Regions from separate parts of the Streptomyces sp. NPDC052701 genome, predicted to be linked through region 1. Evidence: riboswitches for the same ligand, from Rfam matches in the RefSeq annotation. Region 1 holds a riboswitch; each other region holds the start of a gene.

Region 1 (4,771 bases):
CCGTGTCGGACAGGTCGGGGGCGGCCGCGTCGACGAGCGCCTGGGTGTCGCCGGCGACGTACTTGCTGAAGACCGTCGCGACCGGCACCCAGGAGGAGTCGTAGTACGGGGCGCTCTGGAAGAAGGAGGTCAGCTCGGCCGGGCCGACGACCCCGCCGAGGGGGTTCTTCTTGGCGGTGGCGCGCAGCCGGAGCCACTGGGCCTGGACGGCGTCGCGGGTGGTGCCGAGGTGGAAGGTCGCGTCGTTCGCGGCGACCCAGTCCTGCCAGTCCTTCCAGCGCGTCTCGAAGGCGACGTCCTGGTCGAGGTTGGCCTGGTACCAGATCTTGTCGCGGGACGGGTTGACGACGCTGTCGACGACCATGCGGCGCACGTGGCCCGGGAAGAGGGTGCCGTAGACGGCGCCGAGGTAGGTGCCGTAGGAGACGCCGAGGAAGTTGAGCTTCCGCTCGCCGAGCGCGGCGCGGATGACGTCGAGGTCGCGCGCGGTGTTCGGCGTGGTCATGTGCGGCAGCATCGCGCCGCTGCGCTCCTGGCAGCCCTCGGCGTACTCGCGGGCCAGCTTGCGCTGGGCGCGCTTGTCGGCCTCGGAGTCGGGCACCGGGTCCATCTTGGGCGCCTTGACGAACTCCTGCGGGTCCACGCAGGAGATGGGCGTGGACTTGCCGACGCCGCGCGGGTCGAAGCCCACGAAGTCGTACGCCTTGGCCACGTTCGTCCAGAGCGGGTTCTTGGTGGTGACCCGGCGCGGGAAGCGCAGGCCGGAGCCGCCCGGGCCGCCGGGGTTGTAGACGAGCGCGCCCTGGCGCTCCGCCTCGGTGCCGGTGTTGCCGACGCGGTCGACGGCGAGCTTGATCTGCTTGCCGTAGGGCTTGGCGTAGTCGAGCGGCACGGTGACCCAGCCGCACTGGATCGGCTTCTCCAGCCCCCAGTCGGCGGGGCAGTCCCGCCAGTCGATGCCGGTCTGCGCGGCCCGGGCGGCGGCGATCGCCACGCCCCGTGCCTCGCGGTCCCGGCCGTGGCGGGTGTCCGCGCTCGCGCTCGCCGTGGGCGCGGACATCGCGCCGGCCACGAGCGCGGTCGTGACGAGCACGCCGGCCGAACCGAGCGCCGTCGCACGTCTCTTGGGTCCTGAATCCCTCAAGTGGGGCCTCCCCCTGGACTGTTCGATGAGTACCGGGGGATCCTTTCTGCTGCGGGGCTCCCGGGAACAGAGGGGGACGCCCTTCTTTGCCAATCCGATAAACGGATCGGCTCGTTCGCTCGCCGGAAGCTCAGCCGAGCACCGTGAGCGCCTCGCACGGCAGGCGGCGCAGCCGCGGGCCGTCCGGCGCCACCGCGGTCACCGGCGCCACCGCGGTCACCGGCGCCGCCGGACCGGCCGGCGGCACCACGGCGGTGCCCTCCCCAGCACCCGTGCCGGCGCCGGTTCCCCGGTGAACTCCGTCCGGGCAAGGACGAGTTGGCCGACGGCCCGGTGTCCCGCGAGCACGGCGGGCCCGTCCCAGCCGCCCGGGGCGCCGGGCCCGCGGGCCGGTTCTGGTCGAGGACGGTGCGCCCGGCGGTCAGCCGGGTGCCCGGCCGGCCGGGCCGCTGCCCGGTCCGTCCCAGTACCGGCTCCTCGCGCGGCACGAGACGGGCCGTGGCCCGTCAGGGCCACGCGCGTCGTGACGGACAGGTCGCTGCCGCCGGCGGGAGACCGGCTGCTCGGGAAGCCGGTGCGGTTCGGCCGCGCCGGCGACGGTGAGCCGAACGCCGTGACGGGCCCGCGCCCCGCCCTGCCCCGGCAGGGCGATGGCGGCGGCGGACGGCCCGACGCGCGGCCGGGCCCCCTCCGCCACGTCGGCCGCCACCGCGGAGCGGTCCGCTCGCGGCGCCGACCAGCACGGCCCGCGCCGGGCCGGGTGACCGGCCGTCGCCTGGACGTCGTCGGCCTGCTGGGCCGCATCGATCCGCGTCGCCCGGCGACGCCTGCCGCGGGCCGCGGGCCGCGCAGGCGCCGGCCGGCACGGCGACCGCCCCGCGCGACGCGCTCACCCCGATGCACCAGCGGGGCGGGACGACATGCGCGCCGCCGCCCTGACCCGCGCGCCGCGCGCTGCGCGGGCCAGGGCGGCGAGCGGCGCACCGCCCGGGTCACCCTGCCCCCGGACACCGGAATCTGACGCTCCCCCATCCCTGCGGTCACCTGCCGCGTCGGCGAGGAGTTCGGGGCGGCGACGAAACGGACCAAACGGCTTACCCCCTTCCGGACTAGCCACACCTACTGTTTTTGACCCCTCGCGGTTGCGCGAGACGCGCGGTCCCACGCCGGAATGAGGTATTCCGCCGCTGGTCCGGGGCTCCTCGGTCCCCTGGACGATGTCTCGAACGCCGAGGTGTCCACCCGAACGGATGAGTGGTGAGTAACAACACAAATTCCCGGTTGCGTTGGGTTTTTCGGACATCCATGGGTGAAGATCCGTGTCTGACGACAAGCCCCCGCCACCGCGGCGGGGCGGTCCGGGCGGACGCCGAGTCCTGCCGCCGCCCGGATGACCGGTCGACAGGAGTGGATCGGCAGGAGTGGAGGACCCAAGCACGACGGGTCGCCGGAGCGCCAGTTCCGAGCGGCCCTTGGGGTGAAGCCGCGAGTTCGCTCGCGGCCGGGCTACTTCGCCAGCCCGAATCCGACAGGTCATCCTTCACAGGCGGCTGACGAAGGGTTGCGCATGACTGCGCTCAATCGTGTCCCGTCGCTCATGGCCCGGGCCGGTACGGCCTCGGCCCTGACCATCGCCGCCGTGGGCGGCTCGATCGTGGCGCCCGGCTTCGTCTCGGAGGCAGAAGCCGCCTCGCCTGCGACCAAGGCACTGCAAGTCGCGGCCAGCAAGAAGGGTTCGCCCTACAAGTGGGGTGCCACGGGGCCGCGCAGGTTCGACTGCTCGGGGCTCACGCTGTACTCGTTCAAGAAGGCCGGCAAGAAGCTGCCCCGGACGGCGGCCCAGCAGTACAACAAGACCCGCCACATCTCCGCCAGGAGCCGCAAGGCGGGCGACTTGGTGTTCTTCCACTCGGGGAGCAACGTGTACCACGTCGGCATCTACGCGGGTAAGGACAAGATATGGCACGCCCCGAAGACCGGTGACGTCGTGCGGCTGCAGAAGATCTGGACCAAGAGCGTCTGGTACGGCCGGGTGAAGTGATCCCCTGGCGGGGCGGCGGCGCGCCGGGCGGCCGCCGCCCCGCCGGGGCGTGACACGGGCTCAGGCGGTTGCCTGTGCCCCCGTGACCGGCGCGTCCCAGCGGTGTCCCCGCACCGCGCGCAACGGGACACCGCTGGGACCCGCCGGCCGCGGCTTCGTGGAGTTCCTGCGGGATCCGCGCGGCACCCGGACGGACGTACAGATCCTCTTCGCCTTCCTGCTACAGCCCGCCCTCACCTCGGGCTTCGAGCCCTTCGGCGCGGTCCGGCGCACCACGTACGCGGCCGCGCGCCTCGCGGGCCGTCCTACGCGCCGCGTGGAGCCGGCCCGCGAGGCGCGCGGCACCGGGCCGGGCACGGAGCCGGCCCGCGCCGCCGTCGGGCTGCCGCCGTCGGGCTGCCGCCGACGGTGGTGCCCGGACCGGTGGTTCCGGGAGGGAAGCCGCGCCGTGAGGCGTCGGTGCGCCACCGCCGACGCGGGCCGCGCGGGCCGCGCGGCGCCCTGCCGGGGCGGCCCGCCCGCAGCGCCACGGCCGGGAAGCCCACCGGGGCGGGCACGGCCACGGCTGGCGCCGGCAGCGGCTGCCGCGGGGGCGGTCCCGGACCGGCGCCGGTACCCCTCGGGGCACGCCCCGCCGCGGGCATTGCCCCGCCCTGGGCATCACCCCGCCGCCCCGGCCCGGCCCGGCGGTCACGGCGGGACCGAGGCCTACGCCTCCCGCCGCCCCGCCGCGGGCACCGGCCGGGCCGGAACGGCCCACGGCAGTTCGATGGAGACCGTCTTGCCGCCCTCGCGGGTGGGGCGGACGCGCAGACTGCCGCCGCACTCCGCGGCCAGCCACCGGATGATCACCATGCCGCGGCCGTTGTCCTGCTGGACGGCGGCGGGCAGCCGCCTGGGGAAGCGCGGGTGGCTGTCGGTGACACCGATGCGCAGCCGCTCGTCACGGCTCAGTTCGACGTCCACCGTGAAGGTCGGCGACTGGCCGAGGGTGTGCTGGACGGCGTTGGTGGCGAGTTCGGAGACGATGAGCCGGACGGTGTCGGACACTTCCGTGTCCCGCGGCATGCCCCACTGCGCCAGCGTGCCCACCACGTAGGCGCGGGCCGCGGAGACCGAGGCGGGATCGCTCGGCAGAGTGAGGGATGCTTCCAGGTGGTCTGCCATGGCGACGTCGTCCCTTTCCCACGGGACCGTAGTCCGACACGGAGCGGATGGTTCGAGTACGGTCCCGGACTGGTGCTTCGCCCGCCAGACTGCCATCACCACACCGGCGAAGGACGGCGATCCACCAAGATATGCATATATCTGTCGCTCGATGCGGTGAACTCTGCGACGCGAGACCGTATTCGGGCGGCACGGAAGGAGTGGGGAGAAGCCCATGCAGCACGGTCCCGCGGTGCGCCGCCGGAAACTGGGCGCCGAACTGCGCGCGCTGCGCACCTCGGCGGGCCTCACCAGCGGTGAGGCGGCCCGGCTGGTGGGCTGGCACCAGTCGAAAGTGAGCCGGATCGAGACCGGCACGAGCGGGGTCAAACCGGCCGACGTGCGGTTACTCCTCGACGCCTACGGCGTGGCCGACACCC
Region 2 (4,771 bases), on a different contig from region 1:
TGGGCGTGGTTGGTGTCCTGGTACTCGTCGACCAGGACGTGGCGGAAGCGGCGGCGGTAGTGCTCGGCGACGTCCGGGAACGCGCGCAGCAGGTTGACCGTCGTCATGATCAGGTCGTCGAAGTCGAGGGCGTTCGCCTCGCGCAGCCGCGACTGGTAGAGGGCGTAGGCCTGGGCGAGGGTCTTCTCGAAGCCGTCGGAGGCCTGGGCGGCGAAGTCCTCCTCGTCGATCAGCTCGTTCTTCAGGTTGCTGATCTTGGCGCTGAACGACTTCGGCGGGAACCGCTTGGGATCGAGGTCCAGGTCGCGGCAGACCAGGGCCATCAGGCGCTTGGAGTCGGCGGCGTCGTAGATCGAGAACGACGAGGTGAAGCCGAGCCTCCTGGACTCGCGGCGCAGGATGCGCACGCACGCGCTGTGGAAGGTCATCACCCACATCGCGTTCGCGCGCGGGCCGACGAGCTGCTCGACGCGCTCCTTCATCTCGCCGGCGGCCTTGTTGGTGAAGGTGATCGCGAGGATCTGGCCCGGGTGGACGCCCCGCTCCGCCAGCAGGTGGGCGATGCGGTGGGTGAGCACACGGGTCTTGCCGGAGCCGGCGCCGGCCACGATGAGCAGCGGGGAGCCGGAGTGCACCACGGCGGCGCGCTGGTTGTCGTTCAGCCCCTGCAGGAGCGCGGCGGGGTCCACCACCGGGCGCGCGGCGCCGTCGCGGTAGTAGGGGTCCCGGTCCGGCGGCACGTCGAACTTCCCGCCGAACAGATCGTCCGGAATCGGCTCCGGTACGTGATCGTCGTCGGGCGGCGGGGGTTCCTCCGCGTGGCCGTGCGGGGCCTGGAGGTCCGCCAGGAAGCTGTCGTCAAAGAGGCTGCTCATCGCTCTCCGAGTCTAGGGCGCTCCACCGACAGCCGCTGCCGCCCCGGGAACATCGCCGGCTCCGGGCCGCCGACGGCCCCGGAAGCCCGCACTCCCCCGGGCCCGCACTCCCGACGGTTCCTCACCCTGCATCACCGCCCTGTCACGGTGAGCGACCTCCCGAGGAAGGTCACGAAAATGTATCGGGCATATCACCCATCAACCTTCACAAGGACGACACGAGTTGGCTACCGTGCGGGCGGGCCGTACGACCCCCACCGGCGAACGACGCCGGGCCGCGCGGCCTCCGCCGAGTCCGGTGTGCCGTCGCGGCAGCCGGAGCCGGGGACCCAACCGAGACCTTGGGGTGAATCGGCCCGCCTTCCCCGCGGGAAACGGCCGTAGGGCAACCCTTCCGAAGCACGTCCGCCCGAACCCGACAGCTAACCCGGTAGGCGGAACGTGGAAGGAGTCGCCTCCCTTGGCGTCGCAGCACCGCAAGCCGCGCCCGGCGGGTTCACGCGTGACCGGTATGCGCACCCCCGCCCTCGCCACCGCCGCCCTCACCTCCGTGGCCCTGCTCTCCCAGACGGCCGACGCCGCTCCCTCGGCCGACGACAGGCCGAGCCTGGAGGAAATCGAGAAGAAGGTCGACGACCTCTACCGGCAGGCCGAGTCGGCGACCGAGAAGTACAACGCGGTCAAGGAGAGGACCGCGAAGCAGCGCAAGCGCGTCGACACCCTCCTGGACGACGTGGCCGAGCGCACCCAGAAGCTCAACGAGGCGCGGGGGGAGCTGAGTTCCTTCGCCGCCGCCCAGTACCGGACCGGCGCCGCCGCCCCGGACACCGCGACGTTCCTGCTGGCGGACTCGCCGCAGGACTACTTCGACCGGACCCAGCTGATGGACCGGCTCACCGGCCGTCAGAAGGAGGCGGTCGACGACTACGTCACGCAGCAGTCCGAGACGATGAGGAAGCGCCAGGAGGCAACCCGGAGCCTCGAGACGCTCACCGAGTCGCAGGGCGACCTGAGGACGGCCAAGGCCACCGTCCAGCGGAAGCTCGCCGACGCGCGCGAGCTGCTGTCGCGGCTGACCGCCGAGGAGCGGGCGCGGCTGGCGGCGATCGAGGAGCGCGAGCAGGAGGAGGCCGCCCGCAAGGCCGCCGAACTCGCCCGCCGGCAGGCGGAGCAGCGGGCCCGGGAGGACGCCCGGCAGCAGGAGGACGGCACCTCCGGCACCTCCGACACGTCCCCGGCCCCGGCGCCGGCCCCGGTTTCCCCCTCGGCCGGCTCCTCGTACGCCACCAAGGCCGGGAAGGCCGTCGCGTTCGCCCGCGCCCAGATCGGCAAGCCGTACGTGTGGGGCGCCACCGGCCCCGGCTCCTACGACTGCTCGGGCCTCACCCAGGCCGCCTGGAAGGCCGCGGGCGTCGACCTCCCGCGCACCACCTACGACCAGGTCGACGCCGGCACCACGGTGCCCCTCGCGCAGGCCCGGCCGGGCGACCTGGTCTTCTTCTACGACGGCGTCACCCACGTCGGGCTCTACGTCGGCAACGGGATGATGATCCACGCCCCGAAGCCCGGCACGTACGTCCGTGAGGAGTCGGTCTACTACGACGGCGAGTCGTCGATCCACAGCGTGGTGCGCCCCGCCTGAGCCCGCGGGGCGGCAGCGGCGACGGCGGGGCGACGAGGGTCCGGGCGCGGTCGGGCGTCACGCCCGCGGCGCCGGGAAGCTCAGGTCCACAGCACGGCGATGAAGACGTTCGCCGTGGTCAGCAGGCCGACCAGGCCGAACAGGCCCTTGTCGGCCTGCTCGTCGTCCCGCTTCACGTACACGAGCCCGAGGATCACGACCAGCAGCGCCAGTTTCACACCGATCTTGATGTTGTCGACGGGCTGGTCGTCGGCCTGGTTGAGGCCGACCAGGATCGCTCCGGTGACCAGCATCGTCAGCGCGCCGTGCAGCATCGCGGGGCTGAAACGGGCGGTGCCCCGGCCCATGGCCTTCATCTGGGTGAGGAAGCCGCCGAGGAGGGCGGCGATGCCGATGATGTGCAGGCCGACGAAGAGGTGGATGAGTACGTCCATGGGGCCGGAGCCTAATCACGGGCCCAGGGCCGTCCGACACCGGCCCGATGCCTCCCGGCACCCGCACATATGGGGCCATAGCACTCCACCGTCCCGGTATGCCCCGGATTCCCGCACATCGGTCATCGCACTGGGTGAAGGCGACGGCGGCGGGACGGGATCACGGTCGCACACGGTCACCTTCCGGTCTCCTCGGGGCAGTTCCGCGCAACCCGTCACCGGCCGGCGGGGGGAGGCCTAGCGTCCTTCGGCGGGTGCCCGGCTCCCCACCGCCGCCCGGGCCAGGGGCGGCAGCCGGACACCACCGCCGAGAAGGTGCGGCGGCGGCCCGCTCCCCCTGTGCGGGCCGCCGGGCGCGCGAGGCAGCCCGGCGACGGCCGTCCGTCCCGGCTGCCGTGCGCCGCACCGGGCGGTCACCGGAAAGGACGTGGAGCCAGGTGGCAGCGCACCGCAGATCCGGGCGGTCGTCGGCGGCCGGCAGGTCGGCCCGCACGGTCGCCACGATCGCCCTGGCGGGCGCGGCGACCGCGACGGGCTTCGACGGGGCCGGGCAGGCCGCGCCGACGCCGGGGCAGGTCGAGTCCCGGGTGGGCGCGCTGTACCGGGAGGCGGAGGTCGCCACCGAGAAGTACAACGGCGCGCAGGAGAGGGCACAAGCGGCCCGGCAGCGGCTGAAGAGGCTGCAGGACGAGGCGGCCCGCGGGCAGGAACGGCTCGGCTCCGCCCGGGAGGAACTCGGTTCGCTGGCCACGGCGCAGTACCGCGGCGGCGGCCTCGACCCCGCGCTGCAGCTCGCCCTGTCCGACGACCCGGACCGGTACCTGGACGGCGTCGAGTTCGCCGAGCGGGCGGGCCACCGGCAGGCGGCGGCCGTCGCCCGCGTACGCGAGCAGCTCCGCGAGATCGAGCGGCTGCGCGGCGCCGCGCGCATCGAGGTCGCCTCGCTCAGGTCGCGCCAGGCCGAGCTGAAGCGGCACAGGACGACGATCACCGGCAAGCTGGGCGCCGCCCGCCGGCTGCTCTCCCGGCTGACGGCCGGGGAGCGCGCACGGCTCACCGGGGAGGCGGCCCCCGGCCGGGCCTTCCGGTCGTCGGCGTCCGCGCGGGGCGGCCGGGCGGCCCCCGGGTCCGCCACGTCCCAGGCGCCCACGCCCCGCGCCGCGGCCGCCGTCTCGTACGCCCACCGGAAGCTCGGCAGCCCCTATGTGTGGGGCGCGACCGGTCCTGACGCCTTCGACTGCTCGGGGCTCGTGCAGGCCGCGTACCGCTCCGCCGGGGTGTCCCTGCCCCGCACCTCGTACGCCCAGATCAACGCGGGCCGCCGCGTCCCGCGTTCCGAACTGCTCCCCGGCGACCTGGTCTTCTTCTACTCCGGCATCAGCCACGTCGGTCTCTACGTGGGTGACGGCCAGATGATCCACGCCCCGAACCCCTCGGCCCCGGTACGGCTCGCCCCGATCGACGAGATGCCGTTCGCGGGGGCCGTGCGGGTGGGGTGAGCGGGCCCGTTCACCGGGCCTCCCGCGGCGGTCCGGCGGTCACACCAGGCGCCGGGCCGTCGCCCACCGCGTCAGCTCGTGCCGGTTCGACAGCTGGAGCTTGCGGAGCACCGCCGAGACGTGGGACTCGACCGTCTTCACGGAGATGAACAGCTGCTTGGCGATCTCCTTGTACGCGTATCCCCGGGCGATCAGCCGCAGCACCTCGCGCTCGCGCTGGGTGAGGCGGTCGAGGTCCTCGTCGACGGGCGGGGCGTCGGTCGAGGCGAAGGCGTCGAGGACGAACCCGGCCAGGCGCGGGGAGAAGACCGCGTCGCCCTC
Region 3 (4,771 bases), on a different contig from region 1:
GCGCCGATCGGGGCGATCATGAACTCCTGGATGTCCACGTTGGAGTCGGCGTGCGAGCCGCCGTTCAGGATGTTCATCATCGGCACCGGCAGCAGGTGCGCGTTCGGGCCGCCCAGGTAGCGGAAGAGGGGCAGGTCGCTGGCCTCGGAGGCGGCGTGGGCGACGGCGAGGGAGACGCCGAGGATGGCGTTGGCGCCGAGGGAGCCCTTGTTGTCGGTGGCGTCCAGGTCGAACATGGCCTGGTCGATCAGGCGCTGCTCGGTGGCGTCGTAGCCGACCAGCTCCGGGCCGATCTGCTCGATGACGGCGAGGACGGCCTTCTCCACGCCCTTGCCCAGGTAGCGGTTGGAGTCGCCGTCGCGGAGTTCGATGGCCTCGAAGGCGCCGGTGGAGGCGCCGGACGGGACGGCGGCACGACCCGTGCTGCCGTCGTCGAGGCCGACCTCGACCTCGACCGTGGGGTTGCCTCGGGAGTCCAGGATTTCCCGGGCTACGACGACGTCGATGGACGGCACGAGCATCTCCTTCTTGGATGTGACGCGGGTGAGCAGGACCGCGATGGCTCTGCGAGACGAGCCTAACCGGCTCCGGGTAATCGGCCAGCCGGTCACCCATCTGTCGGACAGAACAGAGGGTAAATTGTTTCCGCTCGGAACAAAAGGGTGTGCCCGTTCCCGCGCACGACTCCGCCCCGGCGCGCACGGGGAACGCGCACCGGGGCGGGGAGTCCGCGGGGACGGGGGCGGGCCCGGGGCCGCGCCTTACTTCAGGTGCAGCTGCTGGCCCGGGTAGATGAGGTTGGCGTCCTCGACGATGTCCTTGTTCAGCTCGAACAGCTTCGCCCAGCCGCCCTCGACGTCGCGCTCCGCGGCGATCGAGCTGAGGGTGTCGCCCTTGACGACCTTGTACTCGCCGTCGCCCTTCTTGACCTTCTTGCCGGTCGGGGTGGTGACGGTCTTCTGGCTCTGCCGGGTCGGCTGGCTCTGCTGAGTCTGCTGGCTCTGGGCCGGGCGCTCGGCGGAGCGGGAGGCCGCCTGCGGCTCGCTCTGACGGGTCTCGGTGGAACCGGCGCCCTGCGAGGAGCCGGCCGCCGCGGAGCCGCCGTCGTACGAGGCGCCGGACAGGTTCTTGCCGCAGACCGGCCAGGCGCCCTTGCCCTGGCCCGCGAGGACCTTCTCGGCGATCTCGATCTGCTGCGCCTTGCTGGCCTTGTCGGCGGTGGCCGCGTACTGCGTGCCGCCGTAAGCGGCCCAGGTGGAGGCGGAGAACTGCAGACCGCCGTAGTAGCCGTTGCCGGTGTTGATGGACCAGTTGCCGCCGGACTCGCACTGGGCGACGGCCTCCCACTCGGAGGCGGTGGCGGCGGAGGCGGTGCCGGCCGCCATCAGCGGGGCGGCGACGGCGGCGCCGGCGACACCCGCCATGGCGATGGCACGGGTGGCCTTGGACGAACGACGGTGCTTGCCCTTGCCGGAAAACAGCATGGATGGATCCCCTCACCGACGCCTGCGAGGTGAGCTGTCGGGTTCGGGCCGGTTGAGTTGCCCGGCCGCGCCCCTTGCGGGACACGGCTTCACCCCTAGCCGGATCCAGCCCCAAGTGCTGGGCCCGGCACTTACCTTGGGTCCCCCGCTCCTGCCTGCGGCGCTTGACGCGACGACTGTTCCCGGACGGCCGCTGGCAGGATTCGGCGTTGCGGCAGCCGGGGCTCGCGGTGGCGAACGGTCACGACCGTAGACACGCGATCCGCGGAATTTCAAAGACGATCAGGGCTTCTGAGATCTATCTCTCACCGCACTTATATGGGACATTCAGCGCGAACCGTGACGTGAACTCCCGCTGTCACTACGCTACTTTTTGCCCGGTTCGACTCCGACCTCAAGGTCCTGACCGGGGACGATCCGGTTCGGGTCCGCGCCGACCACCTTCTCGTTCTCCTCGTACAGCGCCTGCCATCCGCCGCTGAGGTCAAGGGAGTCGGCGATGGACCACAGGCTGTCCCCCTCGCGCACGGTGTACGAGCCGCCCAGCGCGCCGCGCGAGGCACCCTCCCCGCGCGAGGCGTGCCGGCCCGCCGACGCGGCCGCGCGGCCCTCCTCCGCGGTCTCCTGGGCGCTGGGGCCGCGGTGCCGGCCGGAGCCGGTCGTCCCGGTGTCGGCCGGCGCGGAAGAGCCGTCGGTCCGGCCGGAGTCGGCCGGGTCGCCGCCCTCCGGGCCGGCCGTCGGCGAGCCGTCGGGGCGCGGCGAACCGCTGTCGCCGGAGTCCGAGTCGGCGTCAGAACCGGACGGTTTGCCGGACTTTGACTTCTCGTCCGCGCTCTTCGACGGTCCGTCGGACGGGGACGAGGGGGACGGCGAGGGGTCCTCCGCCGAACCGGGGGAACCGGACGCACGGGAGGAGCCGGTGGAGCCGGCCCCCCCGAGCAGTCCGGACGATCCGGATGAACCGGACGAACCGGAGGTTCCCGACGCGTCGTCCGCCACCCCGGTGTCGATGTCGACGGAGGTCGAGTCCTTGTCCAGCCCGGCGGTCAGCCCGCAGGTCCCCCAGGCGCCGACCCCCTGGTCGGCGAGGATTCTCTCGGCGACGGCTATCTGCTGGGAGCGGCTGGCCTGGTCCGCGCTCGCGGCGTAGTCGAGACCGCCGTAGGCCTCCCAGTCCTCCTGGGTCACCTGCAGACCGCCGTAGTAGCCGTTGCCGCTGTTCTGGCTCCAGGCGCCGCCGGTCTCGCACTCGGCGACCCGGTCCCAGGTCGTGCCGTCGGCCGCACTGGCGCCGGAGGCCCCGAGGAGCGGGATCGCGATGGCGGAGCCGGTCACTCCGGCCGCGACGAGGAGAGCCGGAGCCTGGCGAGGGCGGCGGTGACGACCGTTCCCGGAGAGCATGGGGAGACCTTTCCCAAGACAGCAGTGACCGGCGTGGCGGGTCGAGCAGGCACGCCACGCTGATGGGTGAACGTATAGGCATACGATCACTTGTCACAAGTTCATGCCGTGCAGATCACATGGAGATCACAGAGATGAACGTGTGACACGTTTGCGCTGGTACGGCGGGTATGGGAGGGGCCGCCCTCCGGCCGGACGGCGGGAGTCCGGCGACAGGGCCTAGCGCGGCGGGGTGAACTCCACCGGCAGGGTGCGCAGTCCGCGCATGATGAGCCCGCCGCGCCAGCGCAACTCGGCCGGGTCCACGGCCAGGCGCAGGTCCGGCAGCCGGGTGAGGAGCGTGGCGAGCGCGGTCTGGCCCTCCAGGCGGGCGAGCGGGGCGCCCAGGCAGTAGTGGATGCCGTGGCCGTAGCCGAGGTGCTGGTTGTCGCGGCGTCCGAGGTCGAGCACGTCGGGGTCGGCGAACCGCTCCGGGTCCCGGTCCGCGGCGGCGAGGACGACGAGGACGGGGTCGCCGGCGGCGATGTCCTGCCCGCCGATGGTCACCGGCTGGGTGGCGAACCGCCAGGTGGCCAGCTCCACGGGGCCGTCGTAGCGCAGGAGTTCCTCGACTCCGGTCTCCAGCAGGTCGCGCTCCCCGGCGGCGAGGGAGCGCTGCAGGCGGGCGCGCTGGCCGGGATGGGTGAGCAGGGCGTAGGTGCCGTTGCCGATCAGGTTCACCGTCGTCTCGAAACCGGCGAACAGGAGGATGAAGGCCATCGCGGCGGCCTCGTTCTCGGTGAGGTGCTCGCCGTGGTCGGAGGCGCGGATGAGACCGGAGATGAGGTCCTCGCCGGGGGCGGGTTCGGCGGGCAGGGCCTCCCGCTTGCGGTGGATGAGGTCGGCGAGGTAGCCGCGCATCTTCTTCACCGACCGCGCGACCCCGCCCCGCGGCCCCCCGCCGTGCCGGATCATCATGCCCGCCCAGTCCCGGAAGTCGTCCTGGTCCTCGCGCGGGACGCCGAGCAGGTCGCAGATGGCGTAGATGGGGAGCGGGAAGGCGAACTCGTGGATGAGGTCGGCGGAGCCCTCGGCGGCGAACCGGTCGATGAGACCGTCGGTGAGCTGCTGCACCCGGGGCGCGAACTCGGCGACCCGGCGGGGCGTGAAGGCCTTGGAGACGAGCCGGCGCAGCCGGGTGTGGTCGGGCGGGTCGATGTTGAGCAGATGCGTCATCAGCTCGGCCTTGCGCTCGCCGGGGATACCGGTCTTGCCCTTGGCGTGCGCGGGCTCGTCGTGATGCGCCGGGTTCTTGGACAGACGGCTGTCGGCGAGGGCCTGCCGGGCGTCGGCGTACCGGGTGACCAGCCAGGCCTCCACCCCGCTGGGCAGCTTCGTCCGGTGCACCGGGGCGTGCTCGCGGAGCCAGGCGTAGGCGGGGTAGGGGTCGGTGGCGAACTCCCAGGTGAACAGGTCCGGGCGGGCGGGGACGGTGCTGCGGGGCTGAGGCTGGTCGGTCACTCCTCGACGGTATCCGGCGCCCGGAGCGCCCCGCCGGGGGCCTTCCGCGCGCCGGGGCGGCCCGTGCCGGCGGCCCCGCGGCGGCGGCCCCGCGGCGGCGGTGGGCGGGGGCCGGGGCCGAGAGTCGGGAGTCGGGGGCGAGAGTCGGGGCCGGGAGTCGGGGGTCGGGGCCGGGACGGAGGCCGGGGGTCGAGGGCCGGGGCTCATCCCCGTCCGGCGGCCTCCTTCGCCCTGATCGCGTCCCGGTAGGCCCGGGCCGCCGCCCGCAGTGCCGCCTCCGGGTCCACTCCTTCCGCCTCGGCCCGCACCGCCAGCGCGAGCAGCTCGTAGCCGATGCCCGCGGCCCGCGGCGGCGGGACGTCGAGGCCCGCCGTGCGGACCCGGGA
Region 4 (4,771 bases), on a different contig from region 1:
CCCAGGAGGCCCACAGGGTGTGCTGGGTGTTGCGCAGGCCCCGGCCGCAGAAGTGGCGGGCCGGCGTGGCGGTCAGGGTGAGTCCGCCGATCTCCGTCGCCTCGTGCCAGTCGAGCTCGCGCAGACGGCCGGCGGGGACGCCCCAGTGCTCGAGGTGGGCGCCGACGCCGAGCGGAACGGCGAACAGCGTGTCCGTCCCGGCCAGCGCCTTGATGGTGGGCATGTCCAGGTGGTCGTAGTGGTCGTGCGAGATGACGACGACGTCGACCGGCCCGAGGGCGGCCAGCGGCAGCGGCACCGGGTGCAGCCGCTTGGGCCCGGCGAAGGGGAACGGTGAGCAGCGCTCGCCCCACACCGGGTCGAACAGCACGCGCCGTCCGGCTATCTCCGCGAGCACGCTGGAGTGCCCCAGCCACGTCAGCCGCAGTCCGCTCGCCGGGGGCCCGGCCAGGTCGGCGAGCGTGGTGGCGTGGACCGGCACCGCGCCCCGCGGGGTGCGGCGGGGCCGGGCCTCCCGGTCGAAGTAGACCTTCGCGAAGTCCCGCGTCGAGCCCGAGGGGCGGGTCCGGGCGGTGCCTCCGGGGTTCTGGAAGACCCCGTCCTTGAAATGGGGCGAGCTGCGGATACGCGCCATGCGCGCACCGCCGGGGTCCACGCCGAAGGCCGCGGGCCGCAACGCGCGGAGCCCGGCACTCGTAGGACGGAAACCGGCCACGCTACCTCCAGGTGGAATCGGTCAGGCATCCCATTATGGTCGGCCCCTCCGGCGTCCCCGGGCCCCCGGGCCACGGCGGGCGCCCCGGGGACCTCGGCGATCCGCCCGGCCCGGTGAAAGACCCGGTGGGCCGGGGGCCGGCGGCTGTGGAGCGAGGGCCGGGCGGCGGCGCTGCGCGAACCGGCGCTGCGGGAGGTCGCGCGGGACCTGGGCAGGCAGTGGAGGGCTGTGATCACCGGGGATCGCGGGGAGGGTGGCCGCGGGCGGGTCCCGCTGCCCGGACCCCGCGGACGCGTCCTCGCCGTGTAAGCGAAACCTCGGGTCAGGTCCTCCGCTGCCCGGGCCCGCGGGCGCGGCCCTGCGTCTGACGGCCCCGCTGGACGGGCTCGCCGTGCGGCCGAGGTCGTACGCGGGTGCGGGGCCGCGGGCTCGGGCCCGGGCGCGGTGCCGCGGACCCGGGCACGGTGCTGCGGACACGGGCACGAGCGCGGGCGCAGGCGCGAGCGCGAGCGCGGGCGGACGAGGCGCTCGCTCGCGGACCGGGTCCGGAGCGGGAGGAGGAGTCGACGGCACCGCGGCGGCGACCTGCGCCTGCGGGAGGGCCCCGGCGCCCGGCCGCGGGCCGCGCCGGGCGTCCTGCGGCGCGGCCCGCGGCCGAGGGCGTCTCAGGCCACCGCGGCGATCCGCATCTTGATGTCGTCCGGCGACAGCGCCCCCTTGGCCGTCACGTGGTCCCCCGAGGACTCCCCGCGCAGCCGGCGTCCGATCCACGGCACCAGGTACTCCCGCGCCCACTGGACGTCGTCCCGGCGGATCTCGAAGGCGCCGCGCACCGGCAGCGGCGGCCAGGGCTGCTCCGGGTCGGCCGGGACCTCCAGGCCGAGCACCTGCCCGGCGCGCAGCGCCACGCGCGTGTGCCCCTCGGGCGACAGGTGCAGCCGGTCGGTGTCCCAGGCCCGGCGGTCCTGGATGCTCCTGAGGGACCACAGGTCGAGCACCGGGCAGCCGTACCGGTCGGCGATGGCCCGCACGTGCCCGTTGTACGTGGCGATCTTGCCGCGCAGGTGCTTGAGCACGGGCACGCCACGGGTGTCGAATCCGGTGGTCACCATGACGGTGCCGGCCGTCGCGGCGAGCGCGGCCACCGCCCGTTCGAAGCGCTCGGCCACCTCGTCCGGGTCGGTGCCCGGGCGGAGGATGTCGTTGCCCCCCGCGCAGAACGAGACCAGGTCCGGGGCGAGTTCGACGGCTCTGGGAACCTGCTCCTGAACGATCTGGTCGAGCAGCCTGCCGCGCACGGCGAGGTTCGTGTACCGGAAGTCGCCTTCGGGCCTGCGGTCCGCGAGCAGCACCGCGAACCGGTCGGCCCAGCCGACGAACGCCCCGTCGGGGCCGGGGTCGCCGACGCCCTCGGTGAAGCTGTCCCCCACCGCCACGTACGACCCGATCACTGATCTGCTGTCACTCTTCGAATCGTCTGCCACAGCAGCACATGATTCACCGTGGAATGTGACCTACGCGACCGTAGGCAGGGATTGACGCGCGGTGAGATAAGCCACGCCCAAAGTCTTCCCCAAGCCGGGAATACGGCGGCCCGGCGGCGCCGGTGCGGCGACCGCGCCCGGACGTCACGGACACGGGGGCGGCTCCGCACGGTCCGGCGGGCGAAGTGCCCCCGCGCGTAAGGCTCGGGGCCGTGGCGCGGGAGCCGGCTCCGTGGCCGGGCCGCCGTTTCCCGCCGGCGCCCCGGTGCGCCGAAGGCCGGGCCCCGGGATCGGGGTCCGGCCTTCGGCGGCGTGCCGGGCGGGTGGCCGCGGGGGTCAGCCGAGGGAGACGCCGTGCGAGCGGAGGTAGGCGACCGGGTCCACGTCCGAGCCGTAGTCGGGCGTGGTGCGGATCTCGAAGTGCAGGTGCGGTCCGGTCGAGTTGCCGGTCGAGCCGGAGAGGCCGACCTGCTGTCCGGCGGTGACGGTCTGGCCGGCCGAGACGGACAGCGAGGACAGGTGGGCGTACTGCGCGTAGTAGCCGTCGTCGAGCTTGATGACGACCTGGTTGCCGTACGCGCCGGCCCAGCCCGCGGAGACGACCGTGCCCGCGGCGACGGCCTTCAGGGGGGTGCCGGTCGGGACGGAGAAGTCGACGCCGGTGTGGTAGCCGCTGGACCACATGCTGCCGGCCACCTTGTAGCCGGTGCCGACGCCGCCGGACACCGGCGCGGTGTAGCCGCCGGCCGCGTCGGCGGTCCCGGCGCTCCGGCTCACGGCCGCGGCCTGCGCGGCGGCGGACGGCGCGGCGGACGGCTTCTGCGCCTTCTGGGACGACGGCTTCGCGGACGGCTTCTGCGCCGGCTTCCCGGACGAAGGCTTCGCCGCGGCCGAGGAGTTGGCGGAGGAGGACGGCTCGGCCGTACCCGCCGCCGCCTTCTCGCCGATCGACAGCTTCAGGCCGGGGTGGATCAGCGACGGGTCGTCGCCGACGGCCTCGCGGTTGTCCGCGTAGAGCTTCTTCCAGCCGCCGTCGACGTCCTGCTCGTCGGCGATCTTTGCCAGGTAGTCACCGGCCTTCACGATGTACGTGCGCACGTCCGCGTCGTTCTTCCCGGCGGTCTTCTCCCCGGTCACCGGAACGGACTGGACGGCCTTCTCCGGCGCCGACTGCGGGGTGGCGGCGTGGGCGTCGACGGCCCCCAGCAGCGGGAGGGCGAGTACGGCGCCACCGGTTCCGGCGACGGCGATGGACCGGGTGAAGCTCTGGGTCTTCGAACGGCGGTGCTTACCCTTTGCGGGCATGACGAATTCCTCTCCGGCGCCTGCGAGGTGAGCTGTCGGGTGCGAGCTGGAGATGCCCGGCCGCGCCGAGGCGCGGCTTAACCCCAAGCCGTTCCGGGAACCGGAACAGGCGTCGTACCTGTGGGTCCCCCGCTCCTGCCGTACACGGGTCAGTGGGTGCGGGCTCCGGGCGGCGGCAGGATTAGGCGTCCGTCCGGATCGGTGGCGAACGTAAGCGAACAGGACGCGCAGGGACAAGTTTGCGATTGCCCGCGCCTGCGTTTCCGGTGATTTCCGCGGACATTCCACGGTGACCCTGCGTGGATTCCGGATCATTCACCGTCCGCAAATCCCCAAGAAAAACACCTTGATTACGTGAGCATGACGGCAACGCATCGTCACGAATATGAGCCTGCTCACGCACTCGGCCCCATCTCCCCTATTTCCGGGGCACGTTATATCGAAGTTCTCTATTCGGACAGATCGGCCACTTGCCGCGAACCGCTGCGGGAACGCCCGGTCACCGGCGCCGCAGCCGCACCACGGCGGCGTCGAGGTCCCCGCGCAGCCCGGTCCGCAGACCGTGGTGCACCAGGACCGCACCCCGGTGGATTTCTCCCGTTTCGCGGCATTCGTACGACGCCGTCGGGTCGAGGCCGCGCAGCCTGAGCGCCGCGGCGGGCTCCCCGTGGCGCTGCGCCTGGAGCCAGGCGAGGACGACGGTCTCGTCGCCGAGGACGTACTGCACAGCGCTCAGCCCACCCGTCGGGGGGCGCAGCCGGTACAGGTCGCCGCGCTGCACCACGGGCCGGATCTCCTTGTAGAGCTCCACCCACTCGCGCGCCTCGGCGAGCTCTTCCTCGGTCCACCGGGTCAGGTCGCCGCCGAGGCCGAGCACCCCGGCCATGGCGCTGACGAACCGGAACCGCAGGGAGCTGGACCGGTGGTTGAGCATCGCGTTCGGGCTGTCGGTGACCCAGGCCGCCATGACCCGCGCCGGGTGGATCTGGCTGAAGCCGTGCTGGATGGCGAGCCGGTCGAGCGGGTCGGTGTTGTCCGAGGTCCACACCTGGTCCGTACGGCTCAGCACGCCGAGGTCGATCCGGCCGCCGCCGCCCGAGCAGGATTCGAAGGCGACGCCCGGGTGGGCCGCCCGCAACCGGTCCAGCAGGGCGTACAGGGCGCGGACGTGGTCCACCCACAGCCGCTGCGGATAGGGGTCGCCGGGCCAGCCGGCGTCGGTGAAGCAGCGGTTGAAGTCCCACTTGACGTAGTCGACCGGGACGCC

The links. A riboswitch is a leader RNA that binds a small molecule or an ion and turns the genes downstream of it on or off. The one in region 1 is predicted to bind cyclic di-AMP.
Region 2: it holds a riboswitch for cyclic di-AMP, as region 1 does, so the genes downstream of both, AB0L29_RS19670 (NlpC/P60 family protein) here and AB0L29_RS16400 (C40 family peptidase) in region 1, are expected to answer to the same signal.
Region 3: it holds a riboswitch for cyclic di-AMP, as region 1 does, so the genes downstream of both, AB0L29_RS04940 (transglycosylase family protein) here and AB0L29_RS16400 (C40 family peptidase) in region 1, are expected to answer to the same signal.
Region 4: it holds a riboswitch for cyclic di-AMP, as region 1 does, so the genes downstream of both, AB0L29_RS14225 (LysM peptidoglycan-binding domain-containing M23 family metallopeptidase) here and AB0L29_RS16400 (C40 family peptidase) in region 1, are expected to answer to the same signal.

The regions. Positions count from the first base shown of each region.
Region 1 covers NZ_JBFATO010000012.1:111,245-116,015, reverse strand. Annotated here, with positions in the region: gene AB0L29_RS16410 (alpha/beta hydrolase) at 1-1,144, opposite strand, end outside; partial or broken gene AB0L29_RS16405 (urease accessory protein UreD) at 1,275-2,010, opposite strand; cyclic di-AMP (ydaO/yuaA leader) riboswitch at 2,502-2,708, shown strand; gene AB0L29_RS16400 (C40 family peptidase) at 2,712-3,185, shown strand; gene AB0L29_RS16395 (ATP-binding protein) at 3,894-4,352, opposite strand; gene AB0L29_RS16390 (helix-turn-helix transcriptional regulator) at 4,567-4,771, shown strand, end outside.
Region 2 covers NZ_JBFATO010000016.1:38,369-43,139, reverse strand. Annotated here, with positions in the region: gene pcrA (DNA helicase PcrA) at 1-875, opposite strand, end outside; cyclic di-AMP (ydaO/yuaA leader) riboswitch at 1,153-1,328, shown strand; gene AB0L29_RS19670 (NlpC/P60 family protein) at 1,387-2,517, shown strand; gene AB0L29_RS19665 (hypothetical protein) at 2,598-2,951, opposite strand; gene AB0L29_RS19660 (NlpC/P60 family protein) at 3,389-4,450, shown strand; gene AB0L29_RS19655 (response regulator transcription factor) at 4,490-4,771, opposite strand, start outside.
Region 3 covers NZ_JBFATO010000002.1:407,428-412,198, reverse strand. Annotated here, with positions in the region: gene eno (phosphopyruvate hydratase) at 1-515, opposite strand, end outside; gene AB0L29_RS04940 (transglycosylase family protein) at 762-1,484, opposite strand; cyclic di-AMP (ydaO/yuaA leader) riboswitch at 1,489-1,657, opposite strand; gene AB0L29_RS04935 (transglycosylase family protein) at 1,851-2,885, opposite strand; gene AB0L29_RS04930 (cytochrome P450) at 3,105-4,385, opposite strand; gene AB0L29_RS04925 (nucleoside triphosphate pyrophosphohydrolase) at 4,589-4,771, opposite strand, start outside.
Region 4 covers NZ_JBFATO010000010.1:45,285-50,055, forward strand. Annotated here, with positions in the region: gene AB0L29_RS14215 (MBL fold metallo-hydrolase) at 1-715, opposite strand, end outside; gene AB0L29_RS14220 (SGNH/GDSL hydrolase family protein) at 1,381-2,166, opposite strand; gene AB0L29_RS14225 (LysM peptidoglycan-binding domain-containing M23 family metallopeptidase) at 2,536-3,504, opposite strand; cyclic di-AMP (ydaO/yuaA leader) riboswitch at 3,509-3,669, opposite strand; gene AB0L29_RS14230 (alpha-galactosidase) at 4,004-4,771, opposite strand, start outside.